Linked DNA regions of Pseudoduganella albidiflava. The protein of the gene in region 1 interacts with the protein of each later gene in a pairwise test. Links are inferred from orthologs where the notes say so. Each region holds a gene or a part of one and is shown on either strand. Other genes may lie near its edges.

The links.
Region 2: the proteins of EYF70_RS21790 (region 1) and clpB interact in binary tests that used the Escherichia coli proteins (3 or more experiments, as listed by UniProt). The link is inferred for Pseudoduganella albidiflava from one-to-one orthologs.

What each region holds. Positions count from the first base shown.
Region 1 is NZ_CP036401.1:5,248,010-5,257,880, reverse strand. Bases 2,311-5,074 are described here. They hold EYF70_RS21790 (sulfurtransferase TusA family protein), read left to right. Parts: upstream 2,311-3,460; coding sequence 3,461-3,688; downstream 3,689-5,074. Other genes in these bases: EYF70_RS21780 (electron transfer flavoprotein subunit alpha/FixB family protein), read left to right, coding at 4,855-5,074; EYF70_RS21785 (electron transfer flavoprotein subunit beta/FixA family protein), read left to right, coding at 3,995-4,744; EYF70_RS21795 (beta-1,6-N-acetylglucosaminyltransferase), read left to right, coding at 2,311-3,184. Outside these bases: alaS (alanine--tRNA ligase), read left to right, coding at 1-1,962; more of EYF70_RS21795, read left to right, coding at 2,231-2,310; more of EYF70_RS21780, read left to right, coding at 5,075-5,787; EYF70_RS21775 (acyl-CoA dehydrogenase), read left to right, coding at 5,874-7,664; EYF70_RS31410 (PKD domain-containing protein), read left to right, coding at 7,907-9,871. UniProt on the Escherichia coli protein: Involved in thiosulfate metabolism.
Region 2 is NZ_CP036401.1:1,756,860-1,767,122, forward strand. Bases 3,165-6,320 are described here. They hold clpB (ATP-dependent chaperone ClpB), read left to right. Parts: upstream 3,165-3,510; coding sequence 3,511-6,120; downstream 6,121-6,320. Other genes in these bases: moaE (molybdopterin synthase catalytic subunit MoaE), read left to right, coding at 3,165-3,411; EYF70_RS07575 (ATP-binding protein), read right to left, coding at 6,110-6,320. Outside these bases: EYF70_RS07555 (hypothetical protein), read left to right, coding at 1-106; EYF70_RS07560 (DUF349 domain-containing protein), read left to right, coding at 215-2,932; more of moaE, read left to right, coding at 2,929-3,164; more of EYF70_RS07575, read right to left, coding at 6,321-8,908; EYF70_RS07580 (hypothetical protein), read right to left, coding at 9,074-9,448; EYF70_RS07585 (aldehyde dehydrogenase family protein), read right to left, coding at 9,459-10,263. UniProt on the Escherichia coli protein: Part of a stress-induced multi-chaperone system, it is involved in the recovery of the cell from heat-induced damage, in cooperation with DnaK, DnaJ and GrpE. Acts before DnaK, in the processing of protein aggregates.

The DNA.
Region 1 (9,871 bases):
CGCGATGAAGCCGGCAACATGACGAAGCTGCCGAAGCCGTGCGTCGATACCGGCATGGGCATGGAGCGCCTGGCCGCGGTGCTGCAGCATGTGCACAGCAACTACGAGATCGACCTGTTCCAGGCCCTGATCAAGGCGGCCGCCCGCGAAACCCACACGGAAGACCTGGAAAGCAAGTCGCTGCGCGTGATCGCCGACCATATCCGCGCCGCCTCGTTCCTGATCGTCGACGGCATCATCCCGAGCTCGGAAGGCCACGGCTACGTACTGCGCCGCATCATCCGCCGCGCGCTGCGCCACGGCCACAAGCTGGGCCAGACCAAGCCGTTCTTCTACAAGCTGGCCGCGGACCTGGACAAGGAAATGGGCACGGCCTATCCGGAATTGTCGGACAAGCTGGCCTACGTGCAGCAGGTGCTGAAGACGGAAGAAGAGCGCTTCGGCGAAACGCTGGAAAACGGCATGAAGATCCTGGAAGCGCAGCTGGTCAAGGATCCGCACAAGCTCGATGGCGGCACCGCCTTCACGCTGTACGACACCTACGGCTTCCCGCTCGACCTGACGGCCGACATCTGCCGCGAGCGCGGCGTGACGCTGGACGAGGAAGGCTTCACCGCGGCGATGGAAAACCAGCGGCGCACCGCGAAAGCCGCCGGCAAGTTCAAGATGGCCGCCAACGTGGCGTACACGGGCGCGAAGACGAGCTTCGTCGGCTACGAGCAGCTGGTATTCGATTCGTCCGTGATCGCGCTGTACGCGAACGGCGCGCCGGTGCAGGAACTGAAGGCCGGTGAAGCGGGCATCGTGGTGCTGGACACCACGCCGTTCTACGCCGAATCCGGCGGCCAGGTGGGCGACCAGGGCATCATCCAGAGCGCCGGCGCGAAATTCACCGTGGACGACACGCTGAAGATCCAGGCCGACGTGTTCGGCCAGCACGGCGTGCTGGAAAACGGCAGCCTGAAGGTGGGCGACAAGGTCTCCGCGCAAGTCGATACCGTGAAGCGCGCGCGCACCATCCGCAACCACTCGGCCACGCACCTGATGCACAAGGCGCTGCGCGAAGTGCTGGGCGGCCACGTGCAGCAAAAGGGCTCGCTGGTCGACCCGGACAAGACCCGCTTCGACTTCAGCCACAATGCGCCGCTGACGGCCGAGCAGATCGCGCAGGTGGAAGCGATCGTCAATGCCGAGATCCTGGAAAACCATTCGACCAAGGCCCAGCACATGTCGTTCGACGACGCCGTCAAGCATGGCGCGATGGCGCTGTTCGGCGAGAAGTATGGCGACGAAGTGCGCGTGCTGGACATCGGTTCGTCGAAAGAGCTGTGCGGCGGCGTGCACGTCACGCGCACCGGCGACATCGGCCTGTTCAAGATCGTCTCCGAAGGCGGCGTGGCGGCCGGTATCCGCCGCGTGGAAGCGGTGACGGGCGAGGGCGCGCTGGCGCTGGTGCAGGCAATGAACCGCCGCCTGAACGAAGCCGCCGCGGCACTGAAATCGACGCCGGAAGAGATCACTTCGCGCATCGGCCAGGTGCAGGACCAGGTCAAGGCGCTGGAGAAGGAATTGAACGCGCTGAAGTCGAAGCTGGCTTCCGGCCAGGGCGACGAGCTGGCCACGAAGGCCATCGACATCAAGGGCCTGAAGGTGCTGGCCGCCACGCTGGAAGGCGCCGACGTGAACGCGCTGCGCGAAACGATGGACAAGCTGAAGGACAAGCTGAAGACGGCCGCGATCGTGCTGGCGTCCGTCAACGGCGACAAGGTCAGCCTGATCGCCGGCGTGACCGCCGATTCGATCGGCAAGGTCAAGGCCGGCGAACTGGTGAACTTCGTGGCCCAGCAGGTGGGCGGCAAGGGCGGTGGCCGGCCGGACATGGCGCAGGCCGGCGGCACCAATCCGGCCGCGTTGCCGGAAGCCCTGGCCGGCGTGCAGGGCTGGGTGGAACAGCGCATCTGATGCTGTCGATCTGACGCATCTGGTCCGGCGCAAGCAGGTCAGGAAAAGGCGGCCGCGGCCGCCTTTTTTTTCGGCCGCGTCAATTGATTAAAGTGCAAGTTATGCTATACACTGCTCCCTTTGTGCCGGTTGCCGTGCGCCATGTCGCCGGCAGCGAACGCCGCGCATGGTGGCGCCGGGCCAGGCGCACCAGTCCTCGTCCTGGCGCCGGTGGCATGTCCGCCGGCCCGGGGCAAGCGATGCGGCAGCGGCATAGCAAGGAGAATGAATGCGGATTGCATACCTGATACTGGCCCACGACCAGCCGGAACTGTTCGGCCGCCTGGCCCGTGCCGTCCACGCGGAAAACGTGGCGATCTACGCGCATATCGACGCCAAGTTCGACCCGGCGGTATTTGCCTCGGCTTGCGGCGGCGTGCCCGTCGATTTCGTTCCCGACCCCGTGAAAGTGAACTGGGGCGGTTTTTCCCAGGTCGCCGCCATGCTCAAGCTGCTCGAACACGCGCTGCGGGCAGGCACGCACGACTACTACATCTTCCTCAGCGGCCGCGACTTCCCGCTGCATTCCCACGGCCACCTGCTGGAAGTGCTGCGCCGCCACCCGGGCCGCAGCTACATGAATTTCTATGCGCTGGCGGACGGGACGGACCAGGTCACCAAGATCCGCAACTACTGCTACCACGACCTGTATGCCAGGCTGCCGACGCGCTTCCTGCGCCGTGTCGCGGCCAAGGTCGTCAAGGTGATCAGCGCCCGCCTGCCGGACCGCCGTTTCGTCGACGGCATGCAAGCCTACCGCGGCTCCACGTCCTGGTGCATCAGCCAGGACATCGCGCGCCATATCGTCGATTTCACGCACGATCCGCGCAACGGCCGGTTCCTGGAATTCTTCCAGAGCGTGTCCTGCAGCGACGAGATCTATTTCCAGACCATCGTGCTGAATTCGCCCCATGCCGCCACGCTGAACCTGTATGACGTGGATGGCCGGCGCCGGCCCGGCGAGATGAAGAACGAGAACAAGGCGTCGCTGCACTACATCGACTGGAATCCCCAGCGCGAAGACCCCGCCATCCTGGTCGACCGCGACTTCGAACCGCTGTATTCGTCCGGCAAGCTGTTTGCCCGCAAGTTCGACGCGCAGCGTTCCGCCAGCCTGCTGGACAAGATCGAAGCGGTGCGGGCCGGGCAGGTGCGTGCGGCGCACGGCATGCCAGTGTCCTGAGCGCGCGTCCGCGCCGATACGACGTACACTCTGCTGCGCTGCGGTGGCATCGCATGACGCGCTGCGGCAAAGCCCGGTTTTCGCCTATACTGCGGTTTTCGGCCGCCGGCTTCCGCTTGTCTTTACTTTTGGGTATTATGTGTTGCAATTTTGCATCGAGCCGCGAAGTCTTTTGGTGCACCGCGTCACGACGCATTTTTTGGAGTAGACTGTCATGACTCAGCACAATCATTTGCGGGAATCTTGATGAGCGATACTTTACTCGACACCGAAACCATGGAATTTCACAAGGAAATCGATGCACGGGGCTTGAACTGCCCGCTGCCGATCCTGAAGGCGAAGAAGGCGCTGGCCGAACTGGAGAGCGGCCAGGTGTTGCGCATCGTGGCGACCGATCCCGGTTCCGTGCGTGACTTCCAGGCGTTCGCCAAGCAGACCGGCAATCCATTGTTGTCGCATGTCCAGCAGGGCGCTGAGTTCACTTTCCTGATGCAGCGCAAGTGACCCGAGGGCAGTGACGGCGCCGCCGCCGCAGGGCGATGGCATCAACAAGGGGACAGTTCCTGGCAGCAGGACTGTCCCCTTGTTGTTTCCATGGCTGAATCAGGCTCACTCATGGCCGACCCATGGCTGGCATTGGCGCCGGAAACGGAATTTTCAGTACCTGTCGAGCGACCCCGTCGAACAAGATTCGTTTTAGAGGACTGCTACTAACATGAAATCGTACGGTCGTGCTTTAATTCCGCCGTGGCCTGGAAAAACTTCTATAATCTAGCCCATTTCACTTATCACTTTTCCCAAAGGCATCCCATGAAAGTCCTGGTACCTGTCAAGCGCGTGGTCGACTACAACGTCAAGGTACGCGTGAAGTCCGACGGCACTGGCGTCGATATCGCCAACGTCAAAATGTCGATGAATCCGTTCGACGAGATCGCCCTGGAAGAAGCCACGCGCCTGAAGGAAGCGGGCAAGGTGACCGAGATCGTGGCGGTATCCGCCGGCGTGGCGCAGTGCCAGGAAACACTGCGCACGGGCATGGCGATCGGCGCCGACCGCGGCGTGCTGATCGAAACGACCGCCGACCTGGAGCCGCTGGCCGTGGCCAAGCTGCTGAAGGCGCTGGCCGACAAGGAACAGCCGCAGCTGATCATCCTGGGCAAGCAGGCCATCGACGACGATTCGAACCAGACCGGCCAGATGCTGGGCGCGCTGCTGGGCTGGCCGCAAGCCACGTTCGCCTCGAAAGTGGTGCTGGAAGACGGCAAGGTGACTGTGACCCGTGAAGTCGATGGCGGCCTGGAAACGCTGTCGCTGGCGCTGCCGGCCATCGTCACCACCGACCTGCGCCTGAACGAACCGCGCTACGTGACGCTGCCGAACATCATGAAGGCAAAGAAAAAGCCGCTGGAAACGATCAAGCCGGAAGACCTGGGCGTGGACGTGACGCCGCGCCTGAAGACGCTGAAAGTGGCCGAGCCGGCCAAGCGCTCCGCCGGTGTCATGGTGCCGGACGTTGCCACGCTGGTGTCGAAGCTGCGCACCGAAGCCAAAGTCATCTAACAGTCGGCGAGCCCGAAACGCATATTTTCACCCCAGGTGCAAAACCTGGGGTCTGACCCGGCGGGTCAGACCCCTGCCTCTGCCTCTGGGGTAACAGACAAGGAAAAATCATGGTCGCACTCGTCATCGCAGAACACGACAACGCCAGCCTGAAAGGCAGCACCCACCACACCGTTACCGCGGCCGCGCAGGCCGGCGGTGAAGTCCATGTCCTGGTCGCCGGCGCCAACGCCTCGGCCGCCGCGCAGCAGGCCGCGCAGATCGCCGGCGTCAGCAAGGTGCTGCTGGCCGATGCGCCGCACTTCGCCGATGGCCTGGCCGAGAACCTGGCCGAGCAGATCCTGGCCGTGGCCGGCGCTTACTCGCACATCCTGGCCCCGGCCACCGCCTACGGCAAGAACATCCTGCCGCGCGTGGCCGCCAAGCTGGACGTGGCACAGATTTCCGAGATCACCAAGGTCGATTCACCCGACACGTTCGAGCGCCCGATCTACGCCGGCAACGCGATCGCCACCGTGCAATCGACCGACAAGGTGAAAGTCATCACGGTGCGCACCACCGGCTTCGATTCCGCGGCATCCACCGGTGGCTCGGCCGCCGTCGAGAATGTCGCTGCGGTTGCCGATTCCGGCAAGTCGAGCTTCGTGGGCCGCGAAGTGGCCAAGTCGGACCGCCCGGAACTGACGGCTGCCAAGGTCATCGTTTCCGGCGGCCGCGGCATCGGTTCGGCCGACAACTTCAAGGTCCTGGAACCGCTGGCCGACAAGCTGAACGCGGCCATGGGCGCCTCGCGCGCCGCCGTCGACGCCGGCTACGTGCCGAACGACTGGCAGGTCGGCCAGACCGGCAAGATCGTCGCGCCGTCGCTGTACATCGCCGTCGGCATTTCCGGCGCGATCCAGCATCTGGCCGGCATGAAGGATTCGAAGACGATCGTGGCGATCAACAAGGATCCGGAAGCACCGATCTTCTCGGTGGCCGACTACGGCATCGTCGGCGACCTGTTCGAGATCGTTCCGGCACTGGTAAAAGAACTGGGCTGATTCCGCACGAGGGAACAAGCTGACATCGAGCCACGCTGGCCAGGCACCACCGCCCGGCCACCGTGGCTTTTTTTTTGGAGACGACAATGAGCTATACCGCCCCGATCAAAGACATGCTGTTCGTGATGAGCGAACTGGCCAACCTGGATGCCATCAGCGCGCTGCCCGGCTGCGAGGACGCCACGCGCGACACGGCCGAAGCCGTGCTGGAAGAAAACGCCAAGTTCGTCAGCGGCGTGATCGAGCCGCTGAACCACGCCGGCGACAAGGAGCCCAGCTACTGGCACGACGGCCAGGTCACCACCACCAAGGGTTTCAAGGAAGCCTTCCGCCAGTTCGCCGACGCCGGCTGGCAAGGCTTGCAGCACCCGCAGGACTTCGGCGGCCAGGGCTTGCCGAAGCTGGTCGGCACGCCGTGCGTGGAAATGCTGCACGGGGCGAACCTGTCGTTCGCCCTGGTGGCGCTGCTGTCCGACGGCGCCATCGAAGCGCTGATGACGGCGGGCAGCGACGAGCAGAAGGCCACGTACCTGGAGCCGCTCGTGACCGGTCAATGGACCGGCACGATGAACCTGACGGAACCGCAGGCCGGTTCGGACCTGGCCGCCGTGCGCACCCGCGCCGAGCCGCAGGGCGACGGTACCTACAAGATCTTCGGCACCAAGATCTTCATCACCTACGGCGAGCACGACATGACGGAAAACATCGTGCACCTGGTGCTGGCGCGCACGCCGGATGCGCCGCCGGGCGTGAAGGGCATCTCGCTGTTCATCGTGCCGAAGTTCCTCGTCAACGCGGACGGTTCGCTGGGCGCGCGCAACGACGCGCACTGCGTCTCCATCGAGCACAAGCTGGGCATCAAGGCCAGCCCCACGGCGGTGCTGCAGTTCGGCGACAACGGCGGCGCGATCGGCACGCTGGTGGGCGAGGAAAACCGCGGCCTCGAATACATGTTCATCATGATGAACGCGGCCCGTTTCGGCGTGGGCATGCAGGGTATCGGCCTGGCCGAGAACGCGTACCAGAAGGCCGTGGCGTTCGCCCGCGACCGCGTGCAGTCGCGCGACCTGGCCGGCTCCAGCGGCCCGGTGCCGATCATCCACCACCCGGATGTGCGGCGCATGCTGATGTCGATGCGGGCGCAGACCGAGGCGGCGCGCGCGCTGGCCTACGTGGGCGCCGGCTTCCACGACATCGCCCACCACCACGAGGACGAGGAAACGCGCGCGGCGCACCAGGCCATCTACGAATACCTGGTCCCCGTGATCAAGGGCTGGTCGACGGAAATGAGCGAGAACGTGGCGCGCGACGGCGTGCAGGTGCATGGCGGCATGGGCTTCATCGAGGAGACCGGCGCCGCGCAGCACTACCGCGACGCGAAGATCCTGACGATCTACGAAGGCACCACGGCGATCCAGGCCAACGACCTGGTGGGCCGCAAGACGCTGCGCGACGGCGGCAAGGTGGCCAGGCACCTGCTGGCGCAGGCGCGCGCAACGGCCACCCAGCTGGGCGAACTGGAAAGCGGCGACCTGGCCGTCATCCGTGCGCGGCTGGAGCAGGGCGCCACCGACCTCGAAGCGGTGGTCGATTTCGTGCTGGCCAACGCGAAGAGCGACGTGAAGGCGGTGTTCGCCGGCAGCGTGACCTACCTGAAGCTGGCCGGCATCGTGCTGGGCGGCTGGCAGATGGCGCGCGCCGCCCTGATCGCGCAGCAGAAGCTGTCGTCCGGCGCTGGCGATGCGTCGTTCTACCGCGCCAAGATCACCACCGCCCGCTTCTTTGCCGACCACTTCGTGGCGCAATCGACCGCGATGCGCGCCGCCATCGTCGAGGGCCACGCCGGCGTGCTGGCGCTGCCGGAAGAGATGTTCTAAGCCCGGGCAGGCAATCGCGCTGCGGTGACGGCAATCTCGCCAGACTGCAGCGCTGCCTCCCCGCACGGCAGCACCGCAGCGCCGACGCAACGAAAGTTTCACCAAACTGTAGCGCTTGTTACGCAGTTTTGTAATGCCGGTTTAACACCGTAAAACCTTCCTGTACGCTTTCATGCGTTGCCTCTAGGAAATGAGGCGTCCCGCTCAGGCGGCCCGGTGCGGCCGCCGTTCCGAGATCAGTCATGAACCTGTCTGCCAGGAAGACCCTGCTGCTGGCCGTGCTTGCCGCCGGCTTCGCCAGTTCAGTCCACGCCGCCACCAATGCCACGCCGGTGCCCGTGCCGCGCTGGGAACAATTCCCCGGTGAACCCATCATCGTGTTCGGCGGTGGCGATTCCGTCGACCGCGATGGCCACGTGGTGTCGTGGAGCTGGAAGTTCGGCGACGGCACCACGGGCACCGGCCCGGATGCTTCTCACATGTACGCCAGGGCCGGCACCTACCAGGCCACCCTCACCGTGAAGGACGACCGCGGCGCGAGCGCCAGCAAGGGCTTCGCCGTGACCGTGCAGCCGAAACCGAACATGCTGCCGGAAGCGGCGGGCAGCGCAACGGCCACTCCCGGCACGCTGGCGGCCACGTTCGACGGCGGCGCTTCGCGCGACCACGATGGCCGCGTCGTCGCCTACGCCTGGACCTTCGGCGACGGTACCGCGGCCAAGGGCGCGAGGGTCAGCCACACGTACAAGGCACCCGGCACCTATCCGGCGCGGCTGACGGTCCTGGACGACCGTGGCAGCACCGCGTCCGCCGAGGTGCCGGTCACCGTGGCTGGCAACCGTGCGCCGGTGCCGATGGCCGTCGCGGTGCCCGTGTCGGGCAAGCTTGCCGTGGACTTCGATGCGGCCGGATCGTCCGACAGCGATGGCACCATCGCCAGCCATGCGTGGACGTTCGGCGACGGCGCGTCCGGCACCGGGGCACGCGTTGCACACACCTATGCCAGGCCGGGCACCTATGCCGCCACGCTGACCGTCAGGGATAACCGTGGCGCGACGGCGACGCTGGCACTGACGGTGGACGTGACGGGCGCGGTGGCCGCCACCACGCCATGGGTCACCGGCTACTACGCCGGCTGGTTCTGGCACGATTACCAGCCGCAGAACATCGACATGAGCGCGATGACGCACGTGGTGTTCGGCCGCGTGGCGCCGGGCGGCGGCACGCTGGGCGGCAAGCCGGGCGAGATCGTGCCGGGCGCCGGTACGGCGCACGAAGCGGGGCAGCTCCCCGCCGGCGTGACCACGAAGAGCGTCGAGGATTACCTGGTGCAGCGCGCCCACGCGTCCGGCATCAAGGCCTTGCTGATGCTGGGCGGGAACGACGATGGACCCGGCTTCGCCGCGTCGACCACGCCGGCACTGCGGCAGACATTCATCGCCAACCTGCTGGCGTACCTGTCGGCGCACGATTACGACGGCGTCGACATCGACTGGGAAGACCGGCTCGAGACGGCCGCCGACCAGCAGCAGCTGATCGCCCTGGTCACGGAGCTGAAGGCGGCTGCCGCGTTCCACCCGCGCTACCGCGACCGGCCGCTGCTGGTGGCCTGGCCGACCAGCATCCTGAACATGAACTACGACGTGGTGCCGCCCTGGAAGGTGGAGATGGCGCAGCTGGTCGACCAGTTCAACATCATGACCTACCAGATGGCATTCGGCCATGGCGGCTGGACCACCTGGCACTTCGCGCCGATCGGCGGGCAGTCCGGCACCCATCCGAGCGATATCTCCAGCACGGTGCAGGCCTACATCGATGCCGGCATCGCGCCGGCGAAGATCGGCATCGGCATCGGCTTCTATGGCTCGAACTACACGGCACCGGCCACCGGCCCCGATCAGCCGGTGACCATGCAGGAATCGAACGACGCCACGTGGAGCTACGCGAACCTGGTCAACGGCGGCTTCCTGGCGGCCGGCACGTATGTGTGGGACGACGTGGCGCAGATGGGCTACCGCTACTACCCGGGCGGTTTCACGGGGCACGCGCAATACAACTGGGGTACCGCCGGCTTCCTCAGCTACGAAGATCCGGCCAGCATCGCCGCCAAGGGCAAGTGGGTGCGCGCGAAAGGGCTGGGCGGCACGATCCTCTGGACCATCAACTACGGCAGCCCGGACGGCCTGAACAATCCGCTGCTGAACGCC
Region 2 (10,263 bases), 3.5 Mb from region 1 along the record:
GCCGCGGCTGGCGCCGCCGGCCGAGCCGGTGGATGCGATCGACGTGCGCATGCCCGCGGTGAGGGCGCGCGCCCGGGCCTTGCCGCGCGTCGCCGGCGCCGACTGAGCCGTTGCCGGCCGTGCCTGTGGTTCTGCCGGTCGCGGCCGCAGGATGCGACGCCGCGAAAACCGGTGCTGCGCTATGATGGCGGTTTTGATCCATCCATAGCACATCATGTTTGAATTCCTCTTCAAGCGGCCCGGCGACAAGGGCACCGAATCGCAGGCCGCGCAGGGGCAACACGCGGAGGCCGGGCGGGGCGACAAGGGCGGTGGCCAGGGCAACGGCCCCGCCGCCAAGGGCGGCCCGCAAGGTGGAGCCGACGGCAAGGAAGCGCGCCGTGCCGAACAGGCCGCGCTGGCCAGGTCGCTGGCCGGCGACGAAGCCGCCGCCGTTGCGCTGATCCTGCAGAGCGAGTTCGCCGATGTGCGGCTGGCCGCGGCCGAGCATGTCGTGTCGCAAGCGGCGCTCGAGCAGGTGCAGGCCGCGGTGCGCAACACGGACCGCCGCGTGGCCAAGCTGATGCAGGGCCGGCTCGATGCGATCCGTCACCGGCAAATGGAGCAGCGCCAGGCCGAGGCCACCATTGCGCAGGCACAGCGCCTGCTGCAGGAAGAAAAGCTGGCGCCGAACCAGGTGGCCGACCTGGACCGCCTGTGGAAAGTGATCGATGCGCCGCCGCAACTGGCTGCCGAGTTCGACCGCCTGCGCGCGGCCTTGCGCGCGCGCCTGGAAGCGCAGGTGGATCTGCAGCGCGCCACGATCGATGCGCTGGCGGCGCTGCGCAAACTGGCCGCCGCTCCCGCCGGAGAGGACTCGATGCAGGAACTGGAACGGCTCGCTGCCGAGCACGCCGCACGGCTGGCCGGGCCCGAGCATGGCACGCTGCCGCGGCACCTGTTGACGGACGTGGAAGCGGCGCTGGAGGCGGCACGCGCCGCGCTGGCCCGTGTGGCTGCCGCTGCCGAACCGCCCGCCCCCGCAACCCCGGCACCCGCCGGACCAGCGGCGCAACAGGAAGAGGGGCAAGCCATGGCGCCGGACAGCGGAAATCAGCAGAAGAGCGGAACGGCGCCGGCCGGCGCAACGGCGCAGGGCGGCACAGAGGATCAGCCTGATGCCACGGCGCAAGGTGGCGGAAACGAGCAGGACAGCAAGGCGGCCAGCGAGGCGAACAGCCAGGCGCAGGGCGGGCCTGGGGCTGCCGTGGATGGCCAGCCAGCTCAGCCGGGTGCCGCGCCGGCCCGGCCGCCGAAGGAAAAGAAGGTCACGCCGGCCGACCGCGAGGCGAACGAGCGCTTCATGGCGCTGGTCGAGGCCATGGACGCGGCACTGGCCCAGGGCCAGTTGCACACCGCCGCCGAACACGACAAGACCCTGAAGGACAGCAAGACGGGCCGCCTGACGGCCCAGCAATCGGAGCGCCTGGCGCACGTGCGCGCCGAGTACAAGCGGCTGTCCGCCTGGGCTCGCTGGGGCGGCAATGTATCCCGTGAAGAACTGGTGCATGCCGTCGAGGAATTGCCCGCACAAAACCTGCCGATGAGTGAGCTGGCCAGGAAGGTCAGCGCCATGCGCGAGCGCTGGAAAGCGCTGGACAGCGTTTCCGGCGCCGCGCCGAAGAGCTTGTGGGAAAAGTTCGATGCCGCCTGCACCGCCGCCTACGCGCCGGCCGCCGCGCACTTCCGCCACCTGGCGGACGAGCGCCACGCCAACGCCGCCAAGGCGCAGGCCATGGTCGACGAAGTCAACGCGCTGGTGGCCGATTCGCCGGCCACGCGCGAGGACTGGCGCGGCCTGGCTTCCGCGTCGCAGCGGCTGCGCCAGGCCTGGAGCCGGCTGGGCACGATCGACCGCAAGGACAAGAAACGCCTCGATACCGCGTTCGGCAAGGCCATGGAAACGCTGATGGCGCCGCTCGAAGAGCAGCGCGCGATCGAGGTGGCGCGCCGCGAGCAGCTGATCGAGGAAGTCTACAAGCTCGACCCGGCCGACCGGCACACGGTGGACACGCTGCGCGGCCTGCAGGAAGCCTGGCAGGGCCATGCCAAGGCGCTGCCGCTGGAGCGCCGGCAGGAACAGGCCCTGTGGCAGAAATTCCGTAGCGCCTGCGACACGATTTTTGCCAAGCGCAAGGAATCGGCCCACGCGGCCGACCATGAGCGCAAGGCGCACCTGCATGCCCGCGAGGCGATCTGCGCGCAGCTCGAAGCGTTCGCGCCGGAGGGCGACGACAAGGCCCGCCAGGGCGCGATCGGCAAGGCGCTGCGCGATGCCGCCGCCGCGTGGCATGCGAGCGGCCCCGTGCCGCGCGCAGCCGAGGCGCGCATCGAAGGCCGCTACCGCGCCGCCGTGGCGAAGCTGCAGGGCGAAGCCGATGCCGTGCGCAAGCGTGCCGGTACGGCGCAGGCCAACGCGCTGCGCGACAAGCTGCGCTTGGTGCAGGCGCTGGAACATGCCGTGGCAGCGCCTGGTCCGGTCGATAGCGAGGAGTGGAAGGGCCGCTGGGCCGCGCTGCCAGCGCTGCCGGCCGAGCACGAGCGCACCTTGCATGGCCGCTTCCATGCCGCGTTGCAGGCCGCCGCGGCGGATGCCGGCGCGCGCGGCGCGTATGCCGGCACGCTGGAAGCGAACCGTTCGCGGCTGCTGGCCGAGGTCTTGCGCCAGGAAATCGTGGCCGGCATCGACAGCGGCCCGGAATTCGCGCGCGACCGCCTGAAGATGCAGGTCGAAGTGCTGCAGGATTCCCTGAAGTCCGGCCAGAAATCCGGCGCGGCGGGTTCGCAGGCGGCCCAGTTCGTGCAGCTGTGCGCGCTGCCGGCGCTGCTGGACGACCGCACGGCCAGCCGCATCGAGGCGCTGTTCCGCCGCATCGGCGCGGAGGGGCGATGAGCCGGCAGGAGAACCATGGCGGGATGGCGCGGGTGCGCGTCCAGCCCGAGGATTTCGACCTTTCCACCGAAGTGGCGCGGCTGCGCGCGGACAATCCGAAGACCGGCGCCATCGTCACCTTCGTGGGCACGGTGCGCGACCTGAACGAAGGTTCGCAGGTGGCGTCGATGGAACTGGAGCATTATCCGGGCATGACGGAAGAGTCGATCGAGCGCATCATCGACCAGGCCTGCACGCGCTGGCCGGTCCACGATGCGCTGGTGATCCACCGCGTCGGCCCGCTGCTGCCGCGCGACCAGATCGTGCTGGTGGCGGTCACGTCCGCGCATCGCGGCGACGCATTCGCAGCCTGCGAGTTCATCATCGACTACCTGAAGACCGAGGCGCCGTTCTGGAAAAAGGAACAGACGCCGGAAGGGGCGCGCTGGGTCGATGCGCGTGTCAGCGACGACCACGCGCTGGACAAGTGGGAGAAATGATCCCGGCTGCAGCCGGAACCCAGCCATTTCGCAGGGCGTCTTGAAATAGCGATTGCGCAGCCGCACCTTATCGGAAGATAAAATTTGGAGCGAAGCGCCATGCGTCAAGACAAACTTACTACAAAACTTCAGGAAGCACTTGCCGACGCCCAGAGCCTGGCCGTCGGCAGCGACAACCCCTATATCGAACCCGTGCACCTGCTGACGGCCCTGCTCAACCAGGACGACAGCAGCACGCGCTCGCTGCTGCAGCGCGCCGGCGTCAACGTCGGCGGCCTGGCCGCGGCGCTGAAAGGCGCCATCGAGCGCTTGCCGAAGGTGTCCGGCACCGGCGGCAACGTGCAGGTCAGCCGCGAATTCGTCAACATGCTGAACCTGGCCGACCGCGAGGCGCAGAAGCGCGGCGACCAGTTCGTGTCCAGCGAAATGGTGCTGCTGGCGCTGGCGGACGACAAGTCCGACGCCGGCCGGCTGGCCCGCGAGAACGGCCTGTCGCGCAAATCCCTCGAAACGGCGATCGAGGCCGTGCGCGGCGGCGGCAAGGTCGATTCTCAGGAAGCGGAAGGCCAGCGCGAGGCGCTGAAGAAATACACGATGGACCTTACCGAGCGGGCGCGCCAGGGCAAGCTCGACCCGGTGATCGGCCGCGACGACGAGATCCGCCGCGCGATCCAGGTGCTGCAGCGGCGCACCAAGAACAATCCGGTGCTGATCGGCGAACCCGGCGTCGGCAAGACCGCGATCGTCGAGGGCCTGGCCCAGCGCATCGTCAACAACGAGGTGCCCGATTCGCTGCGCGGCAAGCGCGTGCTGTCGCTCGACATGGCGGCGCTGCTGGCCGGTGCCAAGTACCGCGGCGAGTTCGAGGAGCGGCTGAAATCGGTGCTGAATGAACTGGCCAAGGACGAGGGCCAGACCATCGTCTTCATCGACGAGCTGCACACCATGGTCGGTGCCGGCAAGGCCGAGGGCGCGATGGATGCGGGCAACATGCTCAAGCCCGCGCTGGCGCGCGGCGAGCTGCACTGCGTGGGCGCCACCACGCTGGACGAGTACCGCAAGTACATCGAGAAGGATGCCGCGCTGGAGCGCCGTTTCCAGAAGATCCTGGTCGACGAGCCCACCGTGGAAGCCACCATCGCCATCCTGCGCGGCCTGCAGGACAAGTACGAGCTGCACCACAAAGTGGAGATCACCGACCCGGCCATCATCGCGGCGGCCGAGCTGTCGCACCGCTACATCACCGACCGCTTCCTGCCCGACAAGGCGATCGACCTGATCGACGAAGCCGCGTCGAAGATCAAGATCGAGATCGATTCCAAGCCCGAGGTGATGGACAAGCTGGAACGCCGCCTGATCCAGCTGAAGATCGAGAAGGAAGCGGTCAAGCGCGAGAAGGACGAAGGTTCGCGCAAGCGGCTCGACCTGATCGACGAGGAAATCGCCAAGCTGCAGCGCGAGTACAACGACTTCGAGGAAGTGCTGAAGGCCGAGAAGGCCAATGTGCAGGGCACCACGCACATCAAGGAAGAGATCGAGCGCATCCGCCAGGAGATGGAGGAAGCCACGCGCGCATCGAACTGGCAGCGCGTCTCCGAGCTGCAGTACGGCCGGCTGCCCGAGCTGGAAGCGCAGCTGAAGCAGGCGGAATCCTCGAACGGCGATGAAGCGAAGGACAAGCCGAAGCTGCTGCGCACGCAGGTGGGCGCCGAGGAGATCGCCGAGGTGGTGTCGCGCGCCACCGGCATCCCCGTGTCGCGCATGATGCAGGGCGAGCGCGACAAGCTGTTGCACATCGAGGAAAAGCTGCACGAGCGCGTGGTGGGGCAGGACGAGGCGATCAACGCCGTGGCCGACGCGATCCGCCGTTCGCGCGCCGGCCTGGCGGACCCGAACCGGCCATACGGCTCGTTCATGTTCCTGGGCCCGACCGGCGTGGGCAAGACCGAACTGTCGAAGGCGCTGGCCGCGTTCCTGTTCGATACCGAGGAATCGATGATCCGCATCGACATGAGCGAATTCATGGAGAAGCATTCGGTGGCCCGCCTGATCGGCGCGCCGCCGGGCTACGTGGGCTACGACGAAGGCGGCTACCTGACCGAGGCGGTGCGCCGCAAGCCGTACAGCGTGATCCTGCTCGACGAGGTGGAAAAGGCGCACCACGACGTCTTCAACGTGCTGCTGCAGGTGCTCGACGATGGCCGCATGACCGATGGCCAGGGCCGCACCGTGGACTTCAAGAACACGGTGATCATCATGACGTCGAACCTCGGTTCGCAGAAGATCCAGTCGATGGAGGATTCCGATCCGGCGGTGACGAAGCTGGCCGTGATGGCCGAAGTGCGCGGCCACTTCCGCCCCGAGTTCATCAACCGGATCGACGAGATCGTGGTGTTCCACGGCCTGGACGAGAAGAACATCGGCGCGATCGCGAAGATCCAGCTGCAGATCCTGGAAAACCGGCTGCGCAGGATGGAGATGGACTTGCAGGTCAGCGACGCGGCGCTGCAGAAGATCGCCGAGGCGGGCTACGACCCGGTGTACGGCGCGCGGCCGCTGAAGCGGGCGATCCAGCAGCAGATCGAGAATCCGCTGTCGAAGCTGATCCTGGAGGGCCGCTTCGGGCCGAAGGACACGATCCGCATCGATGCACGCGACGGCGCCCTGGTGTTCGGCGCCGAGGGCAAGGTCGACATCGTCAAGCAGTAAGCACCGGCATTCCCGGCTCCAGCACCGGCGCTGCGTCCACGGACGCGGCGCCGGTTTTTTTTCGCAGCCGCCATTGGCCCAGCAGGCGGGTGGCGGCCAGCAGGTCGGCCGTGCCGTGTCCCCCCGTGAAGCGCGCCAGCACCAGCTCCAGCAGCGCCTCGGCGCCGGATGTCGCGCCGTGGCCGTGCCACAGGCGTGCCAGGCTGGTGGCGGCACGCAGTTCCCAGGACAGCGCACCCTGGTTGCGGGCCAGCAGCAGCGCGGCGCGGAACTGCCGTTCGGCGCCATCGCGGGCGGCCGGGCCGCCGGTGGCCAGCAGGCGTTCGCCCTGCAGGCGGCGCAGCTCGGGGGCGCACCAGCGCGCGCCGCCCTGGTCGGCGCGCAGCAGCAGGGTCTCGTCCAGGTAGCGCGGATTCAGCGTGGCCAGCGTTTCGCGGTGCGGCCCAGCGGTGGGTGCCTGAGCCAGCCAGCCGCCGGGCGCATCCTCGACGATGCCATGCCGGTACTGGCGTGCCAGCGTTTCCCAGTGCGGAAAGCGGCGCGCGGCGTCTTCCAGTTCCGCCAGCGCGGCCAGCGCGGCCGGCCGGTCGCCGCACCACCACGCCACGGGGAACATGGCGAACGCGAGCACCTGGCACAGCGGCGCGTCGGCCCCCACCGCACGCGCGCGCAGCACGCCGTTGCGGGCCAGGCGCAGGGCTTCGTCCGGGTAGCCGAGCAGCCAGCGCGCGCGGGCCAGCACGGCGCTCGCGGCAACGTTTTCATCCGTGTGCAGGGCAGTGCGGCGCCGGGTGCACACGGCCGGCACCGTGCCGTTCTGCACGGCGTGCGCCAGCGGCGCGGCCAGTGCCTGCTCGCCCGACAGGTGCAGGGCGAGGGCGGCGAAGCGGTCATGCACCAGTTGCGCGGGGCGCGAACCGGCGTGGCGGATGTCATGCTGGAAGCGCTGCGCCAGCGCCACCGCGGCAGGGTAATCGCCGGTCAGCACGTGTTCCAGCACCAGGCCGGAAAAGGCGTCGGCCAGCCGCTCGGTGTCGGCGCAGGCTTCGGCCAGTGCGAAGCCGCGGGCATAGGCGGCTTGGCCGGCGCCGGCGCCTTCCAGGTAGACGCTGACCGTGCCCAGGGCCGTGTGCAGCACCGCTTGCGTCGACGGCGGCAAGGAGGGAAGCGGCGCCTGCCCCGGCATGTGCCGCATCGCGGGTTCGGCTGGTCCGGTGCCGCGCGTCGTCGCCATGGCGAGCCAGTCGCGCAGTTCGGCCAGTTCGGCGGCTTCCCACCACATCGGGATGGACGCGGCCAGCAGCGCGGCGGCGGCTTGCGGGTCGCCGTGCGCGCCGAAGCCCCATGCCAGCGCGGCGCGGACATCGGGCAAGTGACGCGGATCGCTGTCCACGCCGGCCAGCGCCGCGCAATCGGCGGTGAAGCGGGCGAACGCCGCATCGTCCGGCGCCAGCAGCGACAGCGCGCAGGTGCGCACGCTGTCGTACAGCAGGCATTGCGGCGCGCTGTCCGCGCGGTGCGGCGCGAGCAGGGACCGGGCGGCCAGCGTGGCGAGGGCGTCTTCCACGTCCTGGCCGGTCACCGCTTCGCCTGCCGCCACGCGGACCGCGCGCGCCAGCGTGAACGGGCCAGTGAACATGGCCACGCGGCACAGCACCGTGCGCTCCACCGGCGACAGCGTGTCGATGCTCCATTCCAGCGATGCGCGCAGCGAGCGGTGGCGCGGCGGCGCGGTGCGGCGGCCGCCTTTCAGGATTTCCAGGCGTTCGTCGATGCGGGCCAGCAGTTCGCGCGGGTGGAACAGGTCCAGCCGGCCGGCCGCCAGCTCGATCGCCAGCGGCACGCCGTCGAGGCGGCGGCACAGTTCCGCCACGGCCGGCGCATCGGCATCGGCCAATGTGAAACCGCCGTGCAGGGCGGCGGCACGCGCGGCGAACAGCGCTACGGCCGGGTAGGCCAGCGCCGCCGCTGCCGATGCCGGCTCGGTGCCGGGTGGCGGGCAGTCGAGCGGTGCGACGCGCTGCACGCGCTCGCCGGCGGCGCGCAGCGCTTCGCGGCAGGTCGCCACGATGCACAGGCCCGGCACGTCGCGCAGCAGCTGTTCGGCCAGCGCGGCGGCGGCCGTGACGATGCGGTCGCAATTGTCGAGCACCAGCAGCACCGGGCATTCGCGCACGTGCGCCAGCAAGGCGGAAACCGGATCGGTGCCGCGGGACAGGCCCATGGTCCCGGCCAGCGCGGCCCAGGGATCGGCCGCCTCGGCCAGGTCGATGCTCCAGGTGCGGAACTGCGTCGCCAGCTGGCGTGCCAGCGCGTGCGCCAAGGTGCTCTTGCCGACGCCGGCGGTGCCCGTCAGGGTGACCAGCAGGTGTTGCTGCGCCAGCGCCGCCAGCGAATCGGCCAGCGCGCCGCCATCGGCCGGGTTGTCATGCGGGGGATCGCTGGCGGGGGCGTGCCACTGGACGGCGGCGAGCAGCGTATAGCCGTGGCCGGCCAGGTTGCCGATATAGCGGCGCTCGGGCGTTTCACGCAGCGCCTTGCGCAGCGCCGCGACGTGCACGCGCAGGTTCGCTTCCTCGACGATGGTATCGGGCCAGGCGCGCGCGATCAGGTCGCTCTTCGACACCGGCGCGCCGGCGCGCTCGGCAAGCACGGCAAGGATGTCGAACGCACGCGAGCCCAGCTTCAGCGGCCGGCCATCCTCGAGCAGCACGCGCTGCGCCGGATAGAGGCGGAAGGGCCCGAACGACGCATGCGCAACCGACCACTCGGGGGCTGGGAGTGTCATGGCATTCTCGTTGGCACGGCGGATCGCCGTCATCGCCGCATGGTAAGTGACTATCTTTACAACAGCCTGACACGACCCGGCAATATTTCCCCAAACCGGGGTCAGACCCCGATTTTTGGAAACATTTCCCAAAACCGGCGGGTGTGGTGAAATTGCTACGGTTTTTCAGGGTTCGGCGAAGTCTTCGACCTCGTACTGGTCGAGGAACTGGTCGGGGCCGCTGCCGGGGGGGAAGTGCAGTGTGGAGGGCAGGCGGGGGCCGACGAGCAGGCGCCGCACGTGGGCGCCCAGCGACTGGCGGCTAGTGCTTTTCTGCCACATGGGATAGAGGCCGGACAGGCGGTAGCCGTCCAGGTAGCGGATTTCAAACTCGCATTCGCTGCAGTCGTGCGCCGCGGCCCAGGCCTTGAGCAGCTTGTCGGCGGCGATGAAGGAACCCAGCACGGCGGTGCTGTGCTCGGCCTTGCGGATGCGGATTTGCGCGACGCCGACCTTTTCGGCCCGCGCGAACGGGTGAGTTTCCATCGTGGGCTTTGTCATGGCGGGCGGCTCAGGAGGCATGCGGCGCGTCGGCATGGTGGAAGACTGGACGGCGGAACCTGCCGATCGCATCCAGCGCCGCGGCGCGCGTGGGCCGCAGCGCGCTGCCGAAGCGGTTCACGTGGATGTGCCGCGCGGCCAGCTCCAGCACCGGCAGCAACTGGGCCGACAACGCCGCGTCGCCGGATGCCACGTGCAGGCTGGCGCAGGCCAGCGGACCGAGCGCCCACGCCAGCGCCAGCAGTTCCCCCGCATCGGCGCAGCGCACCAGCAACCCGGCGTGGCGCGCGCCGCACAGGGCCGGATTGGCGATCAGCGCCGCAGCCGGCACTTCGGCGAAAGCGGCTGCGCGGCCGTCGCGCGCATCGCCCAGCATGCGGACCTCGCCGGCGGCGGGCAAGGCGGCACCGCCGGCGTGGCTGGTACAGGTCGCGCCGGCATCGGCCAGCTGGTCGATGATGGTTTCGCGCAGGTCGATGAAGCCGTCGCCGTCGATCGCCACGACCACCGGGCATGCCCCGGGCTGCGCCAGCAACTGCCGGCCCAGGTATTCGGCGCGGCCGTTCAGCGCGGACGGCAGCACGAAGGCGGCTTCGCTGCCGTCCAGTTCCGCCAGGGCCGGCAGCAGCCGGGGCACCGGGCGCGCGCCGGCGCGGCAGATCACGCCGCGCACGGTGCGCCGGGCCAGCAGCGCATCGTCGTCGACGGCCAGTTCGAACAGCGTGTCCGGCAGCCGGGCCGCCGCCGCGGCGACCGCGATCAATCCAGCCAGCTCGGTGCAACTGGGCGCCGGCGCCGCGCGCGCCAGCACCGGG